DNA from 2 places in the Mesorhizobium sp. M1252 genome. Region 1 is predicted to be linked to the other one. Evidence: riboswitches for the same ligand, from Rfam matches in the RefSeq annotation. Region 1 holds a riboswitch; the other holds the start of a gene.
The links. Region 1 has a riboswitch for thiamine pyrophosphate ahead of NKH22_RS24950 (YkoF family thiamine/hydroxymethylpyrimidine-binding protein). Riboswitches for the same ligand answer to the same signal wherever they lie in the genome.
Positions count from the first base shown of each region.

Region 2: another riboswitch for thiamine pyrophosphate. It lies ahead of thiB (thiamine ABC transporter substrate binding subunit); the one in region 1 lies ahead of NKH22_RS24950 (YkoF family thiamine/hydroxymethylpyrimidine-binding protein).

Region 1 is NZ_JAMYLX010000014.1:129,917-134,771, forward strand. Features, by position in the region: gene NKH22_RS24940 (ABC transporter ATP-binding protein) at 1-699, opposite strand, end outside; gene NKH22_RS24945 (ABC transporter permease) at 696-1,538, opposite strand; gene NKH22_RS24950 (YkoF family thiamine/hydroxymethylpyrimidine-binding protein) at 1,794-2,402, opposite strand; TPP riboswitch at 2,393-2,505, opposite strand; partial or broken gene NKH22_RS24955 (GSU2403 family nucleotidyltransferase fold protein) at 2,716-3,105, shown strand; gene NKH22_RS24960 (hypothetical protein) at 3,341-3,592, shown strand; gene NKH22_RS24965 (DUF2934 domain-containing protein) at 3,749-3,988, opposite strand; gene NKH22_RS24970 (hypothetical protein) at 4,081-4,296, opposite strand; gene NKH22_RS24975 (DUF1236 domain-containing protein) at 4,395-4,724, opposite strand.
Region 2 is NZ_JAMYLX010000013.1:48,794-53,648, reverse strand. Features, by position in the region: gene NKH22_RS23715 (ABC-F family ATP-binding cassette domain-containing protein) at 50-1,870, opposite strand; gene NKH22_RS23710 (thiamine diphosphokinase) at 1,872-2,531, opposite strand; TPP riboswitch at 2,694-2,808, shown strand; gene thiB (thiamine ABC transporter substrate binding subunit) at 2,852-3,859, shown strand; gene thiP (thiamine/thiamine pyrophosphate ABC transporter permease) at 4,080-4,855, shown strand, end outside.

The DNA.
Region 1 (4,855 bases):
GAGCGCGGCGGCCTGGCGCGCGGCATCGCTGCCGGTGGTGCGCGGGCGCGGCAGCGGCACGGCAATCTCGCCGATGATGCGGGCCGGCCGCGCCGACATCAGATAGATTCGATCCGAGAGGTAGACGGCTTCGCGCACGTCATGGGTGATCAGCAGCGCCGTCCAGCGGTGGCGCTGCCACATGCCTTCCAGCCAGCGTTGCATACCCGCGCGGGTCAGTGCATCCAGCGCGCCAAAGGGCTCGTCGAGCAGCAGCATGTCGCACTGCTGCACCACGGTGCGCAAAAGGGCGGCGCGCTGGCGCATGCCGCCGGAAAGTTCCGCCGGCCAGGCGCGCTCGAAGCCGGCAAGGCCGAACTCGGCAAACAACGGCGCGACGCGTTCGCGCGCCGCCTTGCGGCCAAGACCCTGCACTTCCAGCCCCATCGTCACATTGTCGATGACGCGTCGCCACGGCATCAGCGCGTCGCGCTGCGGCATGAAGGCGAAGGGGCTGCCCTGCAATGGCGCGCCGTCGAAGCGCATGTCGCCCTCGCCCTTCAGAGCGCCGGTCAGCAACTGGAACAGCGTCGACTTGCCGGCGCCGGAAGGGCCGAGGATGGAGACGAACTCGCCGGCCGCGACGTGCAGCGAAATGCCGGCGAGCACCTCAAGCGCGCCGAAGTTCTTCCTGATGTCCCGGAGTTCGAGCCGCGTCATTGACGGTTCTCTTCTGCAGCTTCAACCTTGCCGTCGCGGCTTTCGCTCCCTGCATTCTCCCAAGGCATGGCGAAGCGCTGGACGAGCACGGCAATGCCGAACAGGATCAGCGTGAGCGCGGCGCTGACGGCGACGGCAGCGAGCACCAGATCGGGCCGAAAGTTGTTCTTGGCATTGAGCATGTAGATGCCCAGCCCCTTCGCCGCCCCCGCATATTCGGCGAAGATCGCGCCGACCACGGCGTAGGTGACGGAGATGCGCAGCCCGGCGAAGAAATAGGGCAGCGCCGAAGGCAGGCGCGCCAGCCAGAAGATACGCCAGCGCCCTGCCCCCATGGCGGCGAGCATCTGCGAAATCTCCTTGCTGGTCGCAGCAAAACCTTCGACCAGCGCGACCATCATCGGGAAGAAGGTGACGAGCGCCACAAGCAGGATTTTTGGCATCAGCCCGAAGCCGAACCACAGCACGATGAGCGGCGCAATCGCGACCAGCGGCAAGGTCTGGCTGACAATCAGCAGCGGAAACAGCGCGCGGCGCAGCGGGGCCAAGAAATCGACCAGCGCCGAAAGCACGAAGGCAGCGACCAACGAGCAGGCGAAGCCGGCTGATGTGGCGCGGATGGTGGGCAGCGTGTTGTCGGCAAGGGCAGCGCGATGCTCCCAGGCCTGCTGCAGCACGCGCGACGGCGCCGGCAGCATGGTGGGCGCAGCGCCACCATAGCGGGCGTAGAGCTCCCACGCCGCGAGGAGCAGGGCGGAGGCGCAGGCGGCGGGGATGGTCTTGGCGATGGCTGCGGCTAATCTCCCCCCTCGAGGGGGAGATGTCGCCGAAGGCGACAGAGGGGGTCGTCTCGCATAGAGCGCCCACGCCTTGCCGATGCGAAAAGGACGTCGGCGCTCCACGCGCTGGGACCCCCTCTGGCCTGCCGGCCATCTCCTGCTCGAGGGGGGAGATTCGTGGGCATCGCGGTCTTCGCCAATCGCCAATGGCTCCCCTCCTCTTTGTGCTGAGGGGTCAGAGGCATCTCCTCCACGCAATGGGTCAGATAAACCAGCCACGGCAACATCCTCGAGGAACGACGCTTGAGCCGCGGCTCAGACCCCGCTCGGGCTGTTCGCCGAAATCGTGATGTCGAGGGTGACGTGGCCGGCGCCGGGGCCGAAGCGGCAGAAGGCCTCGTTGAGCGTGGCAAACACCGCACCGGCATCGCCGCGCAGTTTGGTGCAGAAGTTCTTTGAGCGTTCAAAGACGCCGGACTGCTTCAGGAAATCGATGCAGCCATAGATCTCGTCCATATGGTCGCCTGTGCCCATCACATAGAGCGAGAACTGCGCCGCCACCGGCTGGCCGGTCGACGGCGTGGCCTGGACAGCGCGGATCGCGGCGATCTTGCGCTCGTCCAGCGGAATGGCGGGGCCGCCGGTCTCGTCGGAGCGGCAGATCGGATCGTCGGGCTCGCCCGGACAGCCGCGCGAGACCGCCGCCGAAAGCACGCAGTGCTTGCCGCTTTTGGCCGCCGCGACGAACAGGTCGCGCATGGCGGGAAACAGCACCTGGGGCGGCCCGACCATAAGGGTCGAGATGTCATCGGTTTCGATCCGCAGCCGGTCGCGCCAGGGATCGAGCGCGCCGAGCGCGCCGAGGATGACGCCGACGAAATCGTCGGTCATGGGATAAAGGGAAATCTGTGCGCCTGAAAACATCGCCCGCCTCGCTCCGCTGGTATTATCCAGATCAGCTTTAGGGTCCGAAGGCTTGCCGCCCTCATCTCAGCCCCGACGATACGGAGCACCCCTGTGGATGGGCGGGTTAAAGCACCGTTCGCGGCATTGGGGAAGCCGTTTGTTGAGGCACTGCGGGAAAGTGTTTTGGGCCAGACGTGCCGGGCGCCCGGGCGTTAACAGACGACTCGTCAGTTCGTTGCGTTATAACGTTTCCACGAACTTCTTATAACTGCGTTGAAATTCAAGCTGATAAACGTAATTATAAGAAAACGGCAGAGACTCCGCGCAGCCCTTACGGTTTCTGGATTTCCTTATCCGCGACCCCATCCGGACTGTGCTCCTGCATCGCTCGGGCTTGCCTGTGCTGGTCCCCTCGCCCCAGCGCTACGCCATCCACAAGCTGATCGTCGCCTCGCGACGCGGGCCGAGCGCTGGCGCCAAGCGGGAGAAGGATCTCCATCAAGCGCGCCTGCTGACCCAAGCGCTCGAAGCCACGCGTCGCCAGGACGACCTTGCCTTCGCCTTCATGGAAGCGTGGGACAAGGGCGAAAACTGGCGCGAGACGATCCGGGGCGGCTTGAACCTGTTCGACGCCGCCACGAGGGAAAACAGTCACACCATCCTGGGGAAATCCCTCCGCGAAATTGGTGCGACTCCTGAAGGATTCACGATGCGGGATTAGCTGAAGCGACCGCTGCTATATTCATTTCCATCGTCCCAACCGTACGAAATTGGCTTGACGCTTATTCGTACATAAAGTACGATATCTTTTTTCGCAGAGAGGAATGTCCTTGAGCACAGCGAACCATGTTGCCTTCGCCGATCTCTCTCGTCCTTTGCCGTCACCCCCGTCGTTGCCGCCGCCTTTGTTGCCCTTGTCATTCGATCAGTGCGAACGCCTCGCCGGGGCCTGGCGAATGGCCAGCCAAGACATCGCCGACGACATCCGCTTCATCCGCCAATATCTGAAAGTCGTTGCCGAGAAGGACGAGAGGCTGTCGACCGGCACCCTTGTTCACAGCCGCGCCTATGTCGAGGCCTGCGCCGGCTGGCTGCCACAGACCGTGACGCGCTATCTGCGCCACCTGCGCCAGATCACCGAATGCGAACTGGCCATGACAGCTGCCGGCATTCGCTTTGCGCTGTCGAGTTATGCCTGGGAGGCATGAGGGCGCCTGTCGCCAAACACAAGGAATTGCGCTGCCCGTCGCAGGCGCAATTCGTCAGGTTGAGAGGCTCGGGCGCGCCTGAACGGCGGGCGCCAAGGATGGCCCCGGCCAGCGAATTCCGGCCTTGCTTTATTTCGACTGGCCTTATTTCTGGCCTTATTTCGATTTGGCTTTGCCGGACTTTGCGGCGGCAGGCTTCGCCGCCTTTGGCTTGGCGGCTGCCTTGGCGGGCTTGGCGTCAGCTTTCTTCGCCGCCTTTTTGGGCTTGGCGACCGCGCCATCGACTTCAGCCGTGGCCTGCTCCCAGTGTTCCTGATGCGCGCCTTCAGGCCGGCCGGCCTTTTCCCAGATCTCGTGCGCGCGCTGGCGAATGCGGTCCTGTTTGTCGTCCGTCACTTAAGCCTCCGTGGTTGGGTCCGGTCGGTTGGTCCAGATTCCACGAAAACATTAGCCGAAAATTCGACCGGCGTCTTGAGTGACGAGACATCTCAGCGCGGGTCGGAAATCACCGCAACGCCGAGCAGCGCCGCTTTCTTGACGATCAGCCCGGCGAGGTCGGCATCCGAACGATCGGTGCCGGTGCGCTCCCGCAGGAGCGCGATCGCTTCCTTCATCGATAACGGCGCCGTGTTGCGCTCGGCCAGCAACTTGTCGCAACACGCCGCAACATTGGCGGAGTTCGGGGTCTCGACATGCGGCAACATGGCAATTCTCCTTTCATCATGTTCGTCATTCGGCCCTGCCGCCCTTTTGGGAAGAACGACAGGGCCGTATCACCGATGAATGGTTAGGTTGTCGAGCGTTACTCGACCACCTCGACAATCCTGCGCGTGCTGGGGTCGACCAACACGGTATGGTTGTCGACGACGGCGTATCTGTACTGAACGTCGGGAACCTCCTGCAGCTCGACAGTGTCAGGCAAGGCAGTGCCGACATTCAATTCGACGCCGAGCAGATTGACCGAGGCAAGCGGATGTTTCTTTACGTATTGGTGCACGACCGTGCGCTGTTCCGGGGTGATGATCACCTGCTGCTGTGCCGGCTGCGTGACGATGACCTCGTCGGCGGCGGCAATGCCGATACCAGCGATCATGGCGAGCCCGGCGACGGCGGGAATAAGGATGGTTTTCATCTTCGTCTCCTGTCGTTGTTGGCGAGCTCCGCCGTGTTCCCGCATGAGGCGAAAACAGCGCAGATCGAGGTGGCGGGCTCCTGGAGGCAAACGCAGCCGGTACGGTCTTGTTCCGCAAGCGGAGACTAAAT
Region 2 (4,855 bases), on a different contig from region 1:
TGCCTCCTTTCATGCGCACAATATACGCGCATAAAGACCGCAGGCAATGCTACCCCTCCATCGCCTCACGCAGCATTTCCAGTTCCAGCCACTCTTCCTCGAGTGCGGCCAGCGTGGCGCGTTCCTTGTCGAGGGCGGCGATGGTCTTTTGGAACGAGGCCGGGTCGCGCTCGTAATAGGCGGGATCGGCGATGTTGTTTTCCAAACGCGAGATCGAGGCCATTACCGCCTCGATCTTCTTGGGCAGCGATTCCAGGGCGAATTTCTGCTTGAACGACAGTTTCTTCGACGGCCCTTTTGGCGCTGCCGGCTCGCTCTTGCCCGGCGCCGGCGCATCGCTGGCTTCGGCCTTGGCGCGCGCCTTGCGGTCGTCGAGCCGGGTGCCGCCGCGCTGCGCCAGCATGTCGGAATAGCCACCGGCATATTCGATCCAGCGGCCGCCTCCGTCCGGGGCGATGATGCTGGTGACGGTGCGGTCGAGGAAGTCGCGGTCGTGGCTGACCAGGATGACCGTGCCGGCAAAGCCGGCGACAAGTTCCTGCAACAGTTCCAGCGTCTCCATGTCGAGATCGTTGGTCGGCTCGTCGAGCACCAGAAGGTTGGCCGGCCGCGCCAGAACACGCGCCAGGAGCAGCCGCGCCCGTTCGCCGCCGGACAGCTCGCGCACCGGGGTGCGCGCCTGTTCCGGCTTGAACAGGAAATCCTTCATGTAGGACACGACATGGCGCTGCTCGCCATTGATGACGAGGTTTTCGCCGCGCCCGTCCGTGAGATACTGCGCCAGGGTCTCGGCCGGATCGACCGCCTCGCGCTTCTGGTCGAGCGTGGCGATTTCCAGATTGGTGCCGAGCCGCACCGAGCCGGCATCGGGCTTCATCTCGCCGGTAAGCATCTTCAACAGCGTCGTCTTGCCGGCGCCGTTCGGCCCGACAAGGCCGACGCGATCGCCGCGCTGAATGCGGGTCGAGAAGCCCTTGACCACGGTCAGGTCGCCAAAACTCTTCTCGATCTTCTTGGCCTCGATCACCAGCTTGCCGGATTCGGCGGCGTCGCTGGCCACCATGGTCGCCGAGCCCTCGGCGTCGCGATGGCCGCGAAAACGCTGGCGCATGGTCTGCAGTTCGCCCAGGCGGCGCATGTTGCGTTTGCGGCGAGCCGTCACGCCATAGCGCAGCCAATGCTCCTCGCGCACGATCTGGCGGCCGAGCTTGTGCTGTTCGCGCTCTTCCTCTTCCAGCACAAGGTCGCGCCATTCCTCGAAATGGCCAAAGCCCTTGTCGAGGCGGCGGGTCTGGCCACGGTCGAGCCAGACGGTGGCGCGCGAGACGCGTTCGAGGAAGCGTCGGTCGTGCGAGATGACGATCAGCGCCGAAGACGTCCGGACGAGCTCCTCTTCCAGCCATTCGATGACCGACAAATCGAGATGGTTGGTCGGCTCGTCAAGCAGCAGAATATCGGGTTCGGGCGCCATGACGCGGGCAATTGCTGCGCGGCGCGCCTCGCCACCGGAGAGATCGTTGGGGTTCTCCGTGCCGGCGAGGCCGAGATGCTCCATCAGATATGTGGCGCGGTAGGGATCGTCGGCAGGCCCAAGCCCGGCCTCGACATAGGCACGCACATTGGCAAAGCCGTCCATGTCGGGCATTTGCGGGAGATAGCGCACCGTTGCCGAAGGCTGGCGGAAGACCTCGCCGTCTTGCGGCTCGATCAGACCGGCGGCAATCTTCAGGAGCGTCGACTTGCCGGAGCCGTTGCGGCCGACGAGCGCGATCTTGTCACCGGCGGACGCCGTCAGTTCGGCGCCATCGAGCAGCGGCGTGCCGCCAAAGGTCAGTCTTATGCCGTCGAGGTTGAGAAGGGGCGGGGCCATGTCAGCTTTCAGGCAAGGGGTAGGGGTGGGCGAGCAGCAGCGCGCGGCCATGGCCGAGCTCAATTTCGAGGCCGCCCCCGGTCTTGTTGGACTTGACCTCGTTCGAGATGGTCAGCGACGAGCCGAACACGACCTCGACATGGTCGAGCGGCCACTTCGCGCCGGACACGGTGAGGCCCGAAAGATCGGAAAAGCCGAGCACCGAAAACAGCGTTCCGTCGGCATAGTCGAAGCCGGCCTTGCCGGGCAGCAAAGGGGCGCCTTCCTGCGCTCCGCTGGTCAACAGCACTTTTGTGCCTGTCTCTGCCAGTTGAAGGCTGAGCGCCAGATGCAGGAAGGCGTGGTCGGCGCGCTTGCCGCCGAAAGCGCCGGCCAGCACCAGGCTGGTGGCGCCGCGTTCCAATGCCGCCGCGATCGCCAGTTCGCCATCGGTCTTGTCCTTTTCGGGAGGAAACACCTCCCGCGGCACGGCGGCGAGATCGGCAGTCAGGTCCGCCGGCACAGAATCGAAATCGCCGACCCACAGCTCCGGCATCAGGCCGATCAGGCGGGCATGACCGATGCCGGCGTCGGCGGCGATGACGCGCGTGCCCGCGACCTGGCGGTCGAGCCGCGGCGTGCGGACGAGATCGCCGCCAAGCAAGATGGTGAATGTGCTCATATCCGCTGGCCCTTACCAGCCCCGCCGACGAAACGGAAGGCCGAGCGGCACCGTCACTCTTTGTTGGAGCATGATCTTTTTCCGGAAACGGATTCCACTTTCCGGGATCATGCTCGGGCAAACTTCCGCTTGCGTGGCACCTTGGCCGGGCCTATGTGTCGAAACGCTCTAACGGGGTGCCGGACGCGATCTTCGCGGACCGGCTGAGAGGCAGTCTCGCCAACCCGCTGAACCTGATCCGGTTTGTACCGGCGGAGGGATTAGACGCTTCGGACAGCCCGACGCCTCAATTCCTTTCAACACGAATGAAGGAGGCGCCGATGCGCATTTTTTTGTCCCGTCTTGTCCCAGCGCTGGGGCTTGCTGTTTCGCTACTGGCAAGCCCTGCGTGCGCGCAGGAAAAACTCACGATCTATACCTATGAGAGTTTCACTGCCGACTGGGGTCCAGGCCCCCAGGTGAAGAAGGAATTCGAGGCCGAGTGCGGCTGCAGCGTCGACTTCGTCTCGGTCGCCGACGGCGTCGCGCTGCTCAACCGCGTCAAGCTCGAAGGTGCCTCGACCAAAGCAGATATCGTGCTTGGCCTCGACACCAACCTCACCGCGGAAGCCAAGGCTTCCGGCCTGTTTGTCCGACATGGCGCGGTGGCTGAAAACAACGTGCCGGGCGGCTGGAGCGACGACACTTTCGTGCCCTATGATTATGGTTATTTCGCCGTCGTCTACGACACCGAAAAGCTGAAGAGCCCGCCGAAGAGCCTGAAGGAACTGGTCGAGGGCGATGCCGCCGACAAGATCGTCATCCAGGATCCGAGGACGTCGACGCCGGGCCTCGGCCTGCTGCTGTGGATCAAGTCGGTCTATGGCGACAAGGCGCCGGAAGCCTGGGCGAAACTCAAGGGCAAAGTGCTGACGGTGACGCCTGGCTGGAGCGAGGCCTATGGCCTGTTCACCAAGGGCGAGGCGCCGATGGTGCTTTCCTATACGACGTCGCCGGCCTACCACATGGTGGCCGAGAACACCGGGCGCTTCCAGGCGGCGTCGTTCGAGGAGGGCGAGTATCTGCAGGTCGAGGTCGCCGGCATCACCACCACGGGCGCGAAGAGCCCGCTGGCGGCGAAGTTCCTGGCCTTCATGACCGGGCCGAAATTCCAGGATGTCATTCCGGAGACCAACTGGATGTTCCCGGCCGGGAAAACCGACAAGCCGCTCAATCCGGCTTTTGATAGGCTGGTCAAGCCGGCGAAGACCTTGCTGTTCAGCCCGGAAGAGGTCGCGGCAAATCGCAAGGCCTGGGTGGATGAATGGCTGGCGGTGATGAGCAAGTAGCTTTGGCTGTATGATCGAAAGATGAGTGCCCTACGGCACCCCCCTCTGTCCTGCCGGACATCTCCCCCACGAGGGGGGAGATTGGCTATCGTCGGCGATTTCGCCAGTCGCCAAGGTTGCAGGAATAAGCGGGGCGCGGAAATAGCTGATCTCCCCCCTTGTGGGGGAGATGTCCGGCAGGACAGAGGGGGGCGCGAAGGAACGCGACGCCCGGTAAAGAGTGCAACGCTCTGACCCCCGCATCACGGCCGGCATTGTCGCGCTTGCGGCAATCGCGCTGCTGATCGGTGGCGCCTTCGCCGGCCTTATCCGCGAAGGCGCGCACGACCTTTCCGGCGCCGCGTCCGCCTTTGACCTCTATCTCCTGCGCGTTGTCCGCTTCACGCTCTGGCAGGCTGCGCTCTCGATGCTGCTTTCCGTCGTACCGGCGCTGTTCGTCGCCCGCGCGCTGTCGCGGCATCCGCGCTTCTTCGGACGCGGCTTCATCCTGCAGCTGTTTACTGTGCCCCTTGCCTTGCCGGCGATTGTCGCAGCGCTGGGCATACTGGCGCTCTATGGCCGCGCCGGTTATTTCGCCGCGATCGGTGGCCAGAGCTGGCCCGACATCTATGGGCTGCCGGGCATCCTCGTCGCCCACGTCTTCTTCAACCTGCCGCTGGCCACCCGGCTGTTCCTCGAAGCGCTGGGCACGGTGCCGGCCGATCAATGGCGGCTGGCGAGCCAGCTCGGCATGGGGGCGAGGCCAGCCTTCCGGCTGATCGAGTGGCCGGTGCTGCGCGCCGCGCTGCCGGGCGTCGCGGGGCTTGTCTTCATGCTTTGCATCACCTCCTTCACCATCGTCCTGATCCTCGGCGGCGGGCCGGCGGCGACGACGCTGGAAGTCGCCATCTATCAGGCACTGCGTTTCGACTTCGATCCGGCGCGGGCGGTGACGCTGACGGTGCTGCAGATCGCGCTGACTTTTGCCGTCATGCTGGCGCTGACGCGGCTCGGCGC